DNA from 3 places in the Franconibacter pulveris genome. Region 1 is predicted to be linked to each of the others. Evidence: predicted binding sites of a transcription regulator. Region 1 holds the regulator's gene; each other region holds the start of a gene.
What was found. The regulator PhoB, encoded in region 1, activates phosphate uptake and scavenging genes when phosphate is short. The targets are predictions, from matches to a motif close to CTGTCATAAAACTGNCNNAT.
Positions count from the first base shown of each region.

Region 2: glpT (glycerol-3-phosphate transporter) is a predicted target of PhoB. The motif match lies at 1,461-1,480, and genes of this name have one in related genera.
Region 3: uvrB (excinuclease ABC subunit UvrB) is a predicted target of PhoB. The motif match lies at 1,608-1,627, and genes of this name have one in related genera.

Region 1 is NZ_CM165555.1:1,096,877-1,100,154, forward strand. It holds gene sbcC (exonuclease subunit SbcC) at 1-77, opposite strand, end outside; gene sbcD (exonuclease subunit SbcD) at 74-1,288, opposite strand; gene phoB (phosphate response regulator transcription factor PhoB) at 1,487-2,176, shown strand; gene phoR (phosphate regulon sensor histidine kinase PhoR) at 2,198-3,278, shown strand, end outside.
Region 2 is NZ_CM165555.1:3,264,271-3,267,548, forward strand. It holds gene glpT (glycerol-3-phosphate transporter) at 1-1,343, opposite strand, end outside; gene ACU4F7_RS15420 (nicotinamide mononucleotide deamidase-related protein YfaY) at 1,693-2,889, opposite strand; gene ACU4F7_RS15425 (YfaZ family outer membrane protein) at 2,982-3,278, opposite strand, start outside.
Region 3 is NZ_CM165555.1:1,445,067-1,448,344, reverse strand. It holds gene uvrB (excinuclease ABC subunit UvrB) at 1-1,354, opposite strand, end outside; gene ACU4F7_RS06905 (ABC transporter ATP-binding protein) at 2,253-2,963, shown strand; gene bioD (dethiobiotin synthase) at 2,978-3,278, opposite strand, start outside.

The sequences.
Region 1 (3,278 bases):
GGTTCGGCGGTAAAGTCGATTTTCCATTCGCCCTTAAGCGAGTTGAGGTTTTTTAACCGCAGGCTGAGAATTTTCACGCCTCTTCCTCCTGATGCAGACTTTCCAGCGTTTGCGCGAAGAGGGTGCGCAGCCGTCGCGCCTCCTCTTCTTCCAGCTGTTCCTGCTGCAAACGGCGCTCGAAAACTTCCTCAACGCCCAGCTCGCTCAGCGTTTCGGTTTGCAGCGTGCCGAGGTTTTTCTCGCGCAGCTCGCGGCTGCGGCGCAGCAGCACCACTTCCACCGGCAGGTCTTCGGTGAGCTGGGTTATCTGGCGCTGCATGTCGTGCAGGAACTGTTCGGTAGCGATTTCAATATCAAGCCACACTTTCGGCCCGGCGGGCGCGTCGCGCCACTGGGTCAGCGCCTGGGCAATCTCCTCGAGCGTGCCTTTTACCACCGCGAGCGGCTGGCTTACCGGCACCGGCAGCGCGGTCACGTCACGCAGCTTGCCCTCCGCGAACTCCACCAGAAAGACGCTTTTTTCTTTACCTGTTTCATCAAAGCTCAGGGCGATGGGCGAGCCGCTGTAGCGAATATGGTCGCTTGCCGCCACTTTCTGGGCGCGGTGAATGTGGCCGAGCGCGATGTAATCCGCCGCCGGGAAGAGGTGAGCGGGAAAAGCGTCCAGCGTGCCGATGTAGATATCGCGCACCGCGTCGCTTTTGGTCACGCCCACCGTGGTGAGGTGGCCGGTGGCGATGATGGGCAGCGCTTGTTCGCCGCGCAGGGCGCAGGCGGCGTTGTAGCACTGTTCGTAATGCTGCGTGATAGCCTCCAGCAGCTGCTGCTGTTTTTCACTGCCGGACTGGCCGCCGCGGCTGCGCAGGATATCGCGCGGGCGCAGAAACGGAATAGGGCAGAGCACCGCGCCGGGCGCGCCGTCGCGACGGTTGAGGACAATCGCCTGGCTTGCCGGATCCTGCTGGGCGCTGGCGATCACGCGGGTGTTAAGGCAGGCGAGCAACTCGCGGGATTCATTTAACGTCGCCACCGAGTCATGGTTTCCCGCCAGCACAATCAGCTGACACTGCGTGGCCTGCAGCTTCACCACGAAGCGGTTATAAAGCTCGCGCGCGTAGCTTGGCGGCGAGCCGGTGTCGAAAATATCCCCCGCCACGATGATGGCGTCTGCCTGATGTTCCACCGCGGCCTCCAGCAGCCAGTCGAGAAAGGCCTGATGCTCGGCGGCGCGGCTTTTGGTATAAAAATTCTGACCAAGATGCCAGTCGGAAGTGTGGAGGATGCGCATAGATTTCCCTGTGGCGAAAAAGCGAGAGGGTGATTATAAACAAGCAGGCGGGCTGGTGTCCTGAACGGCTTGCCGGACGGGTGTCATAAATGCCGCAGAGGGAGTCATCAGACGGTCATCTTTTCATAAATCTGTCATAAATCTGACGCATAATGGCGCCGCATTGGATAATGTTGACTTTATATTACAGGGCTAATTATGGCGAGACGTATTCTGGTCGTAGAAGATGAAGCACCGATTCGTGAAATGGTCTGTTTTGTGCTCGAGCAAAACGGCTTCCAGCCCGTTGAAGCTGAAGATTATGACAGTGCGGTAAACCAGCTCAACGAGCCCTGGCCCGATCTGGTCCTGCTCGACTGGATGCTGCCCGGCGGTTCGGGCATTCAGTTTATCAAGCACCTCAAGCGCGAAGCGATGACCCGCGATATCCCGGTGATGATGCTGACCGCGCGCGGTGAAGAAGAGGACCGCGTACGCGGGCTGGAGACCGGCGCGGACGACTACATCACCAAGCCGTTCTCGCCAAAAGAGCTGGTGGCGCGCATCAAAGCCGTTATGCGCCGCATCTCGCCTATGGCGGTGGAAGAGGTTATCGAGATGCAGGGCCTGAGCCTGGACCCGACCTCTCACCGCGTCATGACCGGCGAAAATCCGCTGGACATGGGGCCGACCGAATTTAAGCTATTACACTTCTTTATGACGCACCCGGAGCGTGTTTACAGCCGCGAGCAGCTGCTGAATCATGTCTGGGGTACCAATGTGTATGTCGAAGATCGTACGGTGGATGTGCATATCCGCCGCCTGCGCAAGGCGCTGGAGCACAGCGGGCATGACAGAATGGTGCAGACGGTGCGCGGTACGGGGTATCGTTTCTCAACCCGTTTTTAACTCATAACCTGGAGTGTGACCGTGCTCGAACGGCTGTCATGGAAAAGGCTGGCTCTGGAGCTGGTGTTGTGTTGTCTCCCGGCGCTGATCCTCGGGGCGTTTTTCGGCCATGTGGCCTGGTTTTTACTGGCGGCGGTGACCGGGCTGCTTATCTGGCATTACTGGAACCTGCTGCGCCTCTCCTGGTGGTTATGGGTCGATCGCAGCATGACGCCGCCGCCGGGAAGAGGAAGTTGGGAGCCGCTGCTGTACGGGCTGCACCAGATGCAGTTGCGCAATAAAAAGCGCCGCCGGGAGCTGGGCAATCTTATCAAGCGCTTTCGCAGCGGCGCCGAGTCGCTGCCCGATGCGGTGATCCTGACCACTGAAGAGGGCACTATCTTCTGGTGCAACGGCCTGGCGCAGCAGCTCCTTAACCTGCGCTGGCCGGACGACAACGGCCAGAATATCCTCAACCTGCTGCGCTACCCGGAGTTCACCCGCTACCTGCGCGAAAAAAACTTCACTCGTCCGCTTAACCTGGTGCTGAACAACGGTCGCCATCTTGAGTTTCGCGTGATGCCCTACAGCGAACAGCAGTGGCTGATGGTGGCACGCGACGTGACGCAGATGCACCAGCTCGAAGGCGCGCGGCGTAACTTCTTCGCTAACGTCAGCCATGAATTGCGCACGCCGTTGACGGTATTGCAGGGCTACCTGGAGATGATGCAGGAGCAGACGCTGGAAGGGCCGCTGCGGGACAAAGCGCTGCATACCATGCGCGAGCAAACGTCCCGTATGGAAGGGCTGGTGAAACAGCTGCTGACGCTGTCAAAAATTGAAGCGTCGCCCACGCTGCAGTTGAATGAAAAAATCGACGTGCCGATGATGCTGCGCGTGGTGGAGCGCGAGGCGGCAACCCTCAGCCAGCAGCGGCATGCGCTGACTTTCGATGTTGACGCCACGCTTAAGGTGCTGGGCAATGAAGAACAACTGCGCAGCGCGATGTCGAACCTGGTCTATAACGCCGTGAACCATACGCCGGAAGGCACGCATATTACCGTGCGCTGGCAGCGTGCGCCGCACGGCGCGCTGTTTAGCGTGGAGGATGACGGGCCGGGCA
Region 2 (3,278 bases), 2.2 Mb from region 1:
TTTTCTTGCAATTCCTGATGGCGTTTACGCTCGCCTATCATGACAACCACCAGCAGCAGTACGGCGAGAATGCTGCCGCCCACCATCACCATAAAGCCGCCATCCCAGCCGAAGAAATCAACGGTGTAACCGACAATCGCGCTCGCCGCCACCGAACCGCCGAGGTAGCCGAAGAGGCCGGTAAAGCCCGCCGCCGTGCCCGCCGCTTTTTTCGGCGCCAGCTCCAGCGCGTGCAGGCCAATCAGCATCACCGGGCCGTAAATCAGGAAGCCGATAATTATCATGCAGGCCATATCCACGTTCGGGTTGCCCGGCGGGTTCATCCAGTAAACGACAGTCGCGATAGTAACCAGCGTCATAAAGAAGACGCCGGTCGCCCCGCGGTTGCCTTTAAAGACTTTATCGGACATCCAGCCGCAGAGCAGCGTCCCCGGGATCCCGGCGTATTCATACAGGAAATAGGCCCAGGAAGATTTATCCAGCGCGAAGTGTTTCACCTCTTTCAGGTAAGTCGGTGACCAGTCGAGGATGCCGTAGCGCAGCAGGTAGACAAACACGTTAGCGATAGCGATATACCACAGCAGCTTGTTCGGCAGCACGTACTGCATGAAGATCTGCTTCGCTGTCAGCTCCTGCTCATCTTTTTCGCTGTAGTCGTCCGGGTAGTCGTTTTTGTATTCTTCAATCGGCGGCAGACCGCAGGATTGCGGCGTGTCGCGCATTAAGGAAAAAGCGATAATCGCGACCAGGATAGCGCCAAAAGCAGGCATATAGAGCGCCGCATGCCAGTCGTTAAACCAGGCCATGCCGAGCAGGAACAGCAGCGGCGGAATGCCGCCGCCCACGTTATGGGCGCAGTTCCAGACCGAAACAATACCGCCGCGCTCCTTCTGCGACCACCAGTGCACCATGGTGCGCCCGCACGGCGGCCACCCCATTCCCTGGAACCAGCCGCAAAGAAACAGCAGCACAAACATCACCATGATGCTGGAGGTCGCCCAGGGCACGAAGCCCATAAACAACATCACCGCCGCCGCCAGAATAAGCCCGGCCGGCAGGAAAACGCGCGGGTTTGACCGGTCCGAGACCGAACCCATGATGAACTTCGAAAAACCATAAGCAATGGAAATACCGGAAAGCGCAAACCCGAGGTCGCCGCGGGAAAAGCCCTGCTCTACCAGGTAAGGCATGGCAAGCGCGAAGTTTTTGCGCACCAGATAATAGGCTGCGTAACCAAAAAAAATCCCCATGAAGATCTGCCAGCGCAGGCGGCGATAAACGGGATCGACACGATCCGCGGGAAGCCGCGCCTGATGGGCGGCGGGTCTGAAAATACTTAGCATTACATTCTCCTGGCAGGTATTGATCTGCGGACACGAAGTCATTTGCGCCGCTTATGTTTGTTTTCGCGCAGGAGAATACGGGAGCTTTGTCATAATTGCTGTGAAACATCGCACATATTGTTACAGTTTTATGACAAACGAAGATTTTTTGCCTTTTTCATGTTCTTTTATTTTCGCTTGATGGTCGAATACGCTCGCTAAGCAACATAAAAATTTAGGTTTGTGATTCTGATCGGCAAAACATGAAAAGCGCTGTAATGCGTGAGGGCATGCTGGCGGGGAGGAGAATAACGCAACGTCACGCAGCAGGCTTCCGCCCGCTGCGTTTTACGAGGGTAGGCCAGAGGCTTTACTGGCTGAAGGCTTCCACCACCTGCACCCAGCCATGCTCTGAAGTAACAGGCGCGTCGTTGAGCCAGCGGCGCAGCATGTTCAGCGCCATCATGGCGCAGACTTCCTGACGAGTGCGCAGCTCATGGCGGTTAGCGCTGAATTTAAGGCGCACCGCATGCAGTCCGACCGGCGTGCACAGCACAATATTTAATTGCTCGTCGCGCATGGCGCCCACCACCAGCGTCAGCTCGCTGCCCGCCTTCTGCACCAGCGCCGCAGCCCGCTGCGCGGCTTCCTGCAGCGTTTCATCGCGGTCCGTCAGCACTTCGCTGTCGAGCAGCGGCGCGCCCGCAGAACGCAGTTGCAGCGCCAGCAGCCCGGCAGTGAACTGTTCGCTGAGCGACAGACGCAGCGGTTTTTCCTGCAAGCGGCGGGCAAGCTGGGCTGGCAGCCCTTCCGTTCCTTCGAAAATCAGGCTTTCTCCCGCCACCTCGCGAACCTTCGGCCATACCGCTTCCATCGCCTCGCGCGCCTTCGCAGGGCCGGTCAGTTTCAGTTCGATAATCGGCATAGAGGAGCGGTAGCCCATCACCACATCCGGCGGCAGCGTAAGCGAGTCAAGGCTCTGCGCGAGATCGCTTTCCGAGCGGCCAAAGGTCGTGAGGCGCAGGCAAACCGGCGGGTCGACTTGCGGGAAGCGCTGACGCAGGCGCGGCACTATCTGCTGCTGAACCATCTGGCGAAACTCCGAAGGCACCCCAGGCGTGAAGAAAATGACCGCGCGGTTAAGCGTCAAGGCGAAACCGCAGGCGGTGCCGACGGGATTGTCCACCATCTCGCTGCCTGCCGGGATCATCGCCTGTTTGCGGTTGCTCGGGGCCATCACGCGCCCGCGGGAGGAGAAAAACTGCTCCATATGCGCGAGCCACTCTTCATGCAGCTCCAGCTCGACGCCCGCCGCTTTCGCTGCGGCTTCGGCGCTGAGATCGTCGCTGGTCGGCCCGAGACCGCCGTTCACAATCACGATGTCCGCCTGCTGGCTGCGCTCCTGCAAAATGGCCGTCAGCGCCTCAAGTTTGTCGCCCACCGTGTTGCGGCGGGTCATGGGAAAGCCGTTCTCAAAGAGGTAATCCGCAAGCCATGCGGCGTTGGTATCGACTATCTGACCGTGCAGCACTTCGTCGCCCGTCGAGAGCATTTCTACTTTCAGCATTATTTTCTCCACACAAAGGGAACGCTTCACTATAGCGCAAGCGGGCGGGAGAAAGGGGAATAAAAGGCGCGACGGACGCCGCGCCTGGAGGATCAGAAGGCTGCGCTGACGCCGACGTACGGGCCGTCGGCCAGTTTGCTGTCGCGGTCGCCATCTTTACCGCTGACGTTAATGTAGCGGTAGCCCGCTTCGATGCTGAGCGGACGCAGAACAGAGAGGCGCGCGCCGACGTTCGCTTCCTGATAATCATCAATGCTGCTGGAGAGCGAATCCGGAGAGTAGTAGTAATCGCCAAACAGCGAGAAGCTCTGGCCGATCGGCAATTTCACGCCGCCGCCGACTGCCGCCGCGTAACCTTCGCTACCCGCTTTCGGGTTCAGGTAAACGCC
Region 3 (3,278 bases), 350 kb from region 1:
TCACCAGCACGCGCTCGTTGATAGCCACCCGCTTGCGGATTTCCGACAGCAGGTCGTCTACCTGGGTCGCCACCGGACGCACTTCGATAATCGGATCAAGCAGCCCGGTCGGGCGCACCACCTGGTCGACGATTTCGCCGCCCGATTTTTCCAGTTCATAGTTGCCAGGCGTCGCCGACACGTAAATCGACTGCGGCGCCAGCGCTTCAAACTCTTCAAACTTCAGCGGACGGTTATCCAGCGCGGAAGGCAGGCGGAAGCCATACTCTACCAGCGTCTCTTTACGCGCCCGGTCGCCGCGATACATGCCGCCAATCTGCGGAATAGTAACGTGCGATTCGTCAATCACCAGCAGGCCGTCGGCCGGCAGGTAATCGAACAGGGTTGGCGGCGCTTCGCCCGGTCCGCGCCCCGAGAGGTAGCGCGAGTAGTTTTCGATGCCGGAGCAGTAGCCCAGCTCGTTCATCATTTCGAGGTCAAACTGGGTGCGCTGGGTCAGGCGTTGTTCTTCCAGCAGCTTGTTATTGGCAAGCAGCACCTTACGGCGGTCCGCCAGTTCGACTTTTATCTCTTCCATCGCCTGCACAATGCGCTCGCGCGGCGTAACGTAGTGCGTTTTCGGATAGACGGTGAAACGCTGGATAACCGACTCTACCGTGCCGGTAAGCGGGTCGAACAGCGACAGGCGCTCCACTTCTTCGTCAAAGAGTTCTACGCGCAGCGCCAGATCATCGGATTCCGCCGGGAAAATATCTATCACTTCGCCGCGTACGCGGAAGGTGCCGCGCTGGAACGCCTGATCGTTGCGGGTGTATTGCAGCTCCGCCAGACGGCGCAGGATATCGCGCTGGTTGATTATCATGCCCTTCGTGAGGTGCAGCATCATCTTCAGGTACAAATCGGGGTCGCCCAGACCATAAATGGCGGAGACCGACGCCACGACCACCACGTCGCGGCGCTCCAGCAGCGCTTTGGTCGCGGAAAGGCGCATCTGTTCGATGTGCTCGTTTACCGACGCATCTTTTTCAATAAAGGTGTCGGAGCTCGGCACGTAGGCTTCCGGCTGATAGTAGTCGTAGTACGAGACGAAATATTCCACCGCGTTATCCGGGAAGAACTCTTTCATCTCACCGTACAGCTGCGCCGCCAGCGTTTTATTCGGCGCCAGCACCATCGTCGGGCGCTGCAGGTCGGCAATCACGTTGGCCACGGTAAAGGTTTTCCCCGAACCGGTTACGCCAAGCAGCGTCTGGTGAGCCAGACCATCTTCCAGCCCCTCTTTCAGACGACGAATCGCCTCCGGCTGATCGCCAGAGGGTTTAAAAGCGGAATTGAGTTTGAAAGGTTTGCTCATGAAATGACTACCTGATGCAGATTTGGGCGGGCCGGAGGTGTAATTTTACTCGCAGGCGAAATTTTTGCCAGCACTAAATACTGTATGAAAAACCAGTGCCGGGTGAGCAAAATTTTGTTACGCACCGTTTCTGCCGTCTGGTCTGCTTCATTTCCCCCGCCACCTGAAGAAAAAACCAGCGAAACGCGGTTATCCCCAAAAGTTTTGCCCTTTTAACATTTGTCAAGCGAGGCTGTGATAGTTTTATTGCAGCAGGTGACACTTTTCTGACGGCCATTGATTTTATTTAACCTGCTGTAATTTAAAGGATATTTTTTTGAGACGGCTTTCGCGTCAATCCGGCGGGAACCCGCATCCGCTCTCGCTTGCCGGGTGTTTTCTAACTCTAATGCACAAGGTTATCCACAGGAATAGTGGATAACTACCCTCAAGCCATTGTCTGCGCCGCTCCGCGAAAACCCTGCATTTTGTGTAACGAGGCGGAAAAAATTTTTTCTTGTCGGCTTTAGACGTCTTTTGGCACTTTTTGTTCAGCGGCCAGGCGTGATTATGGTCACATAACGCCCGACAACCGATTAAAAATTAAACGCAGCGCTGCACCAGGGCGGCGAGTTTCTTACCTTCTCAGGCACTCTTAAAGTGCACCCTTCAGATAAAGTGCTAGCCCAGGATCGCTAACCCACCCTTTTTTATCAGCTTAATCTCAAAGAACACGATATTTCGCCCTGGATTCCGGCGCTGGCAAGAGAATTGCAACGTAACCGTACCGGAACTCGACCCTTTCTCCCTGTTTGGGAGAAGCGACGCAGGATGCTGGTGATCTGGTGAATAAAACGCTCGTAACGCTGCGCAGTCAGCGAAGTGATTATCTCTTCACCCTCTCAGAAAGGAGTTTGCTATGTTGAGTTTACGTGCTGTGAATCAATACTACGGCACGCAGCACACGCTGTGGAATGTCGATTTAGATTTGCTGCCGGGCGAGTGCACCTGCGTAATGGGCGCGCCGGGCATGGGTAAAACGACGCTTGTGAATTGCATTGCAGGCTACCTGCCCGTGCAGAGCGGCAGCATGACGTGGCGCGAGGCAGGTAAGCCCCCGGAGGAGCTGTTAACGATGCCGCCGGAACACCGCGCCGCGCTCGGCATCAGCTTCCTGCCGCAGGACAGGCGCATTTTCTCGCAGCTTACCGTTGAGGAAAACCTGCGCATCGCCATGCTGGCGGCGGCGGATAAGCCAGGCCCGCTGCCGGAGATGATTTTCGATCTTTTCCCCGACCTTTATGCGCTGCGGCATGCGCGCGGCGGCGAGCTGTCGGGCGATAACCAGCAGCAGCTGGCGCTCGCCCGGGCGCTGGTAAACCAGCCCAGGCTGCTAATTCTGGACGAGCCGACGCGCGGCGCCGGTCAGAATGTGATTCAAAAGCTAAGCCTGCTGATAGTGCGCTTAAACCGCGATTTCGGCCTGACCGTGCTGCTGGTGGAACAGCAGCTGTCGTTCATTCGACGGGTAGCAGACCGCTTCTGCCTGCTGCATCGCGGCCGCGCCGTCGCCCGGGGGAGCGTGGCGCAGCTTGATAACGAAAAGCTGGCGCACTGGATAACGCCGTAAAGCCTGGCGCCGCTTTAGCGCCTCTTCAGCGCCTCCAGCGAAAGATAACGGCCGAGCGGCTGATGCTCGGCCCGCTCCCCAAGCCACGGGATCTCCCCAAGACACGGCGCAGGCAGCAGCCTTTTAAGCGTCGCCATATACTCCTGATGGCGTTTGCCTGGCGGCTGCACGTCGTTGGCAATCCAGCCCGCGAGCGGCAGCCCGGCCGCCGCGACCGCCTGGGCGGTAAGCAGCGCATGGTTGATGCAGCCAAGCTTCACGCCTACGACCAGAATCACGGGCAATTGCTCCTTCACGACCCAGTCGGCGAAAGTG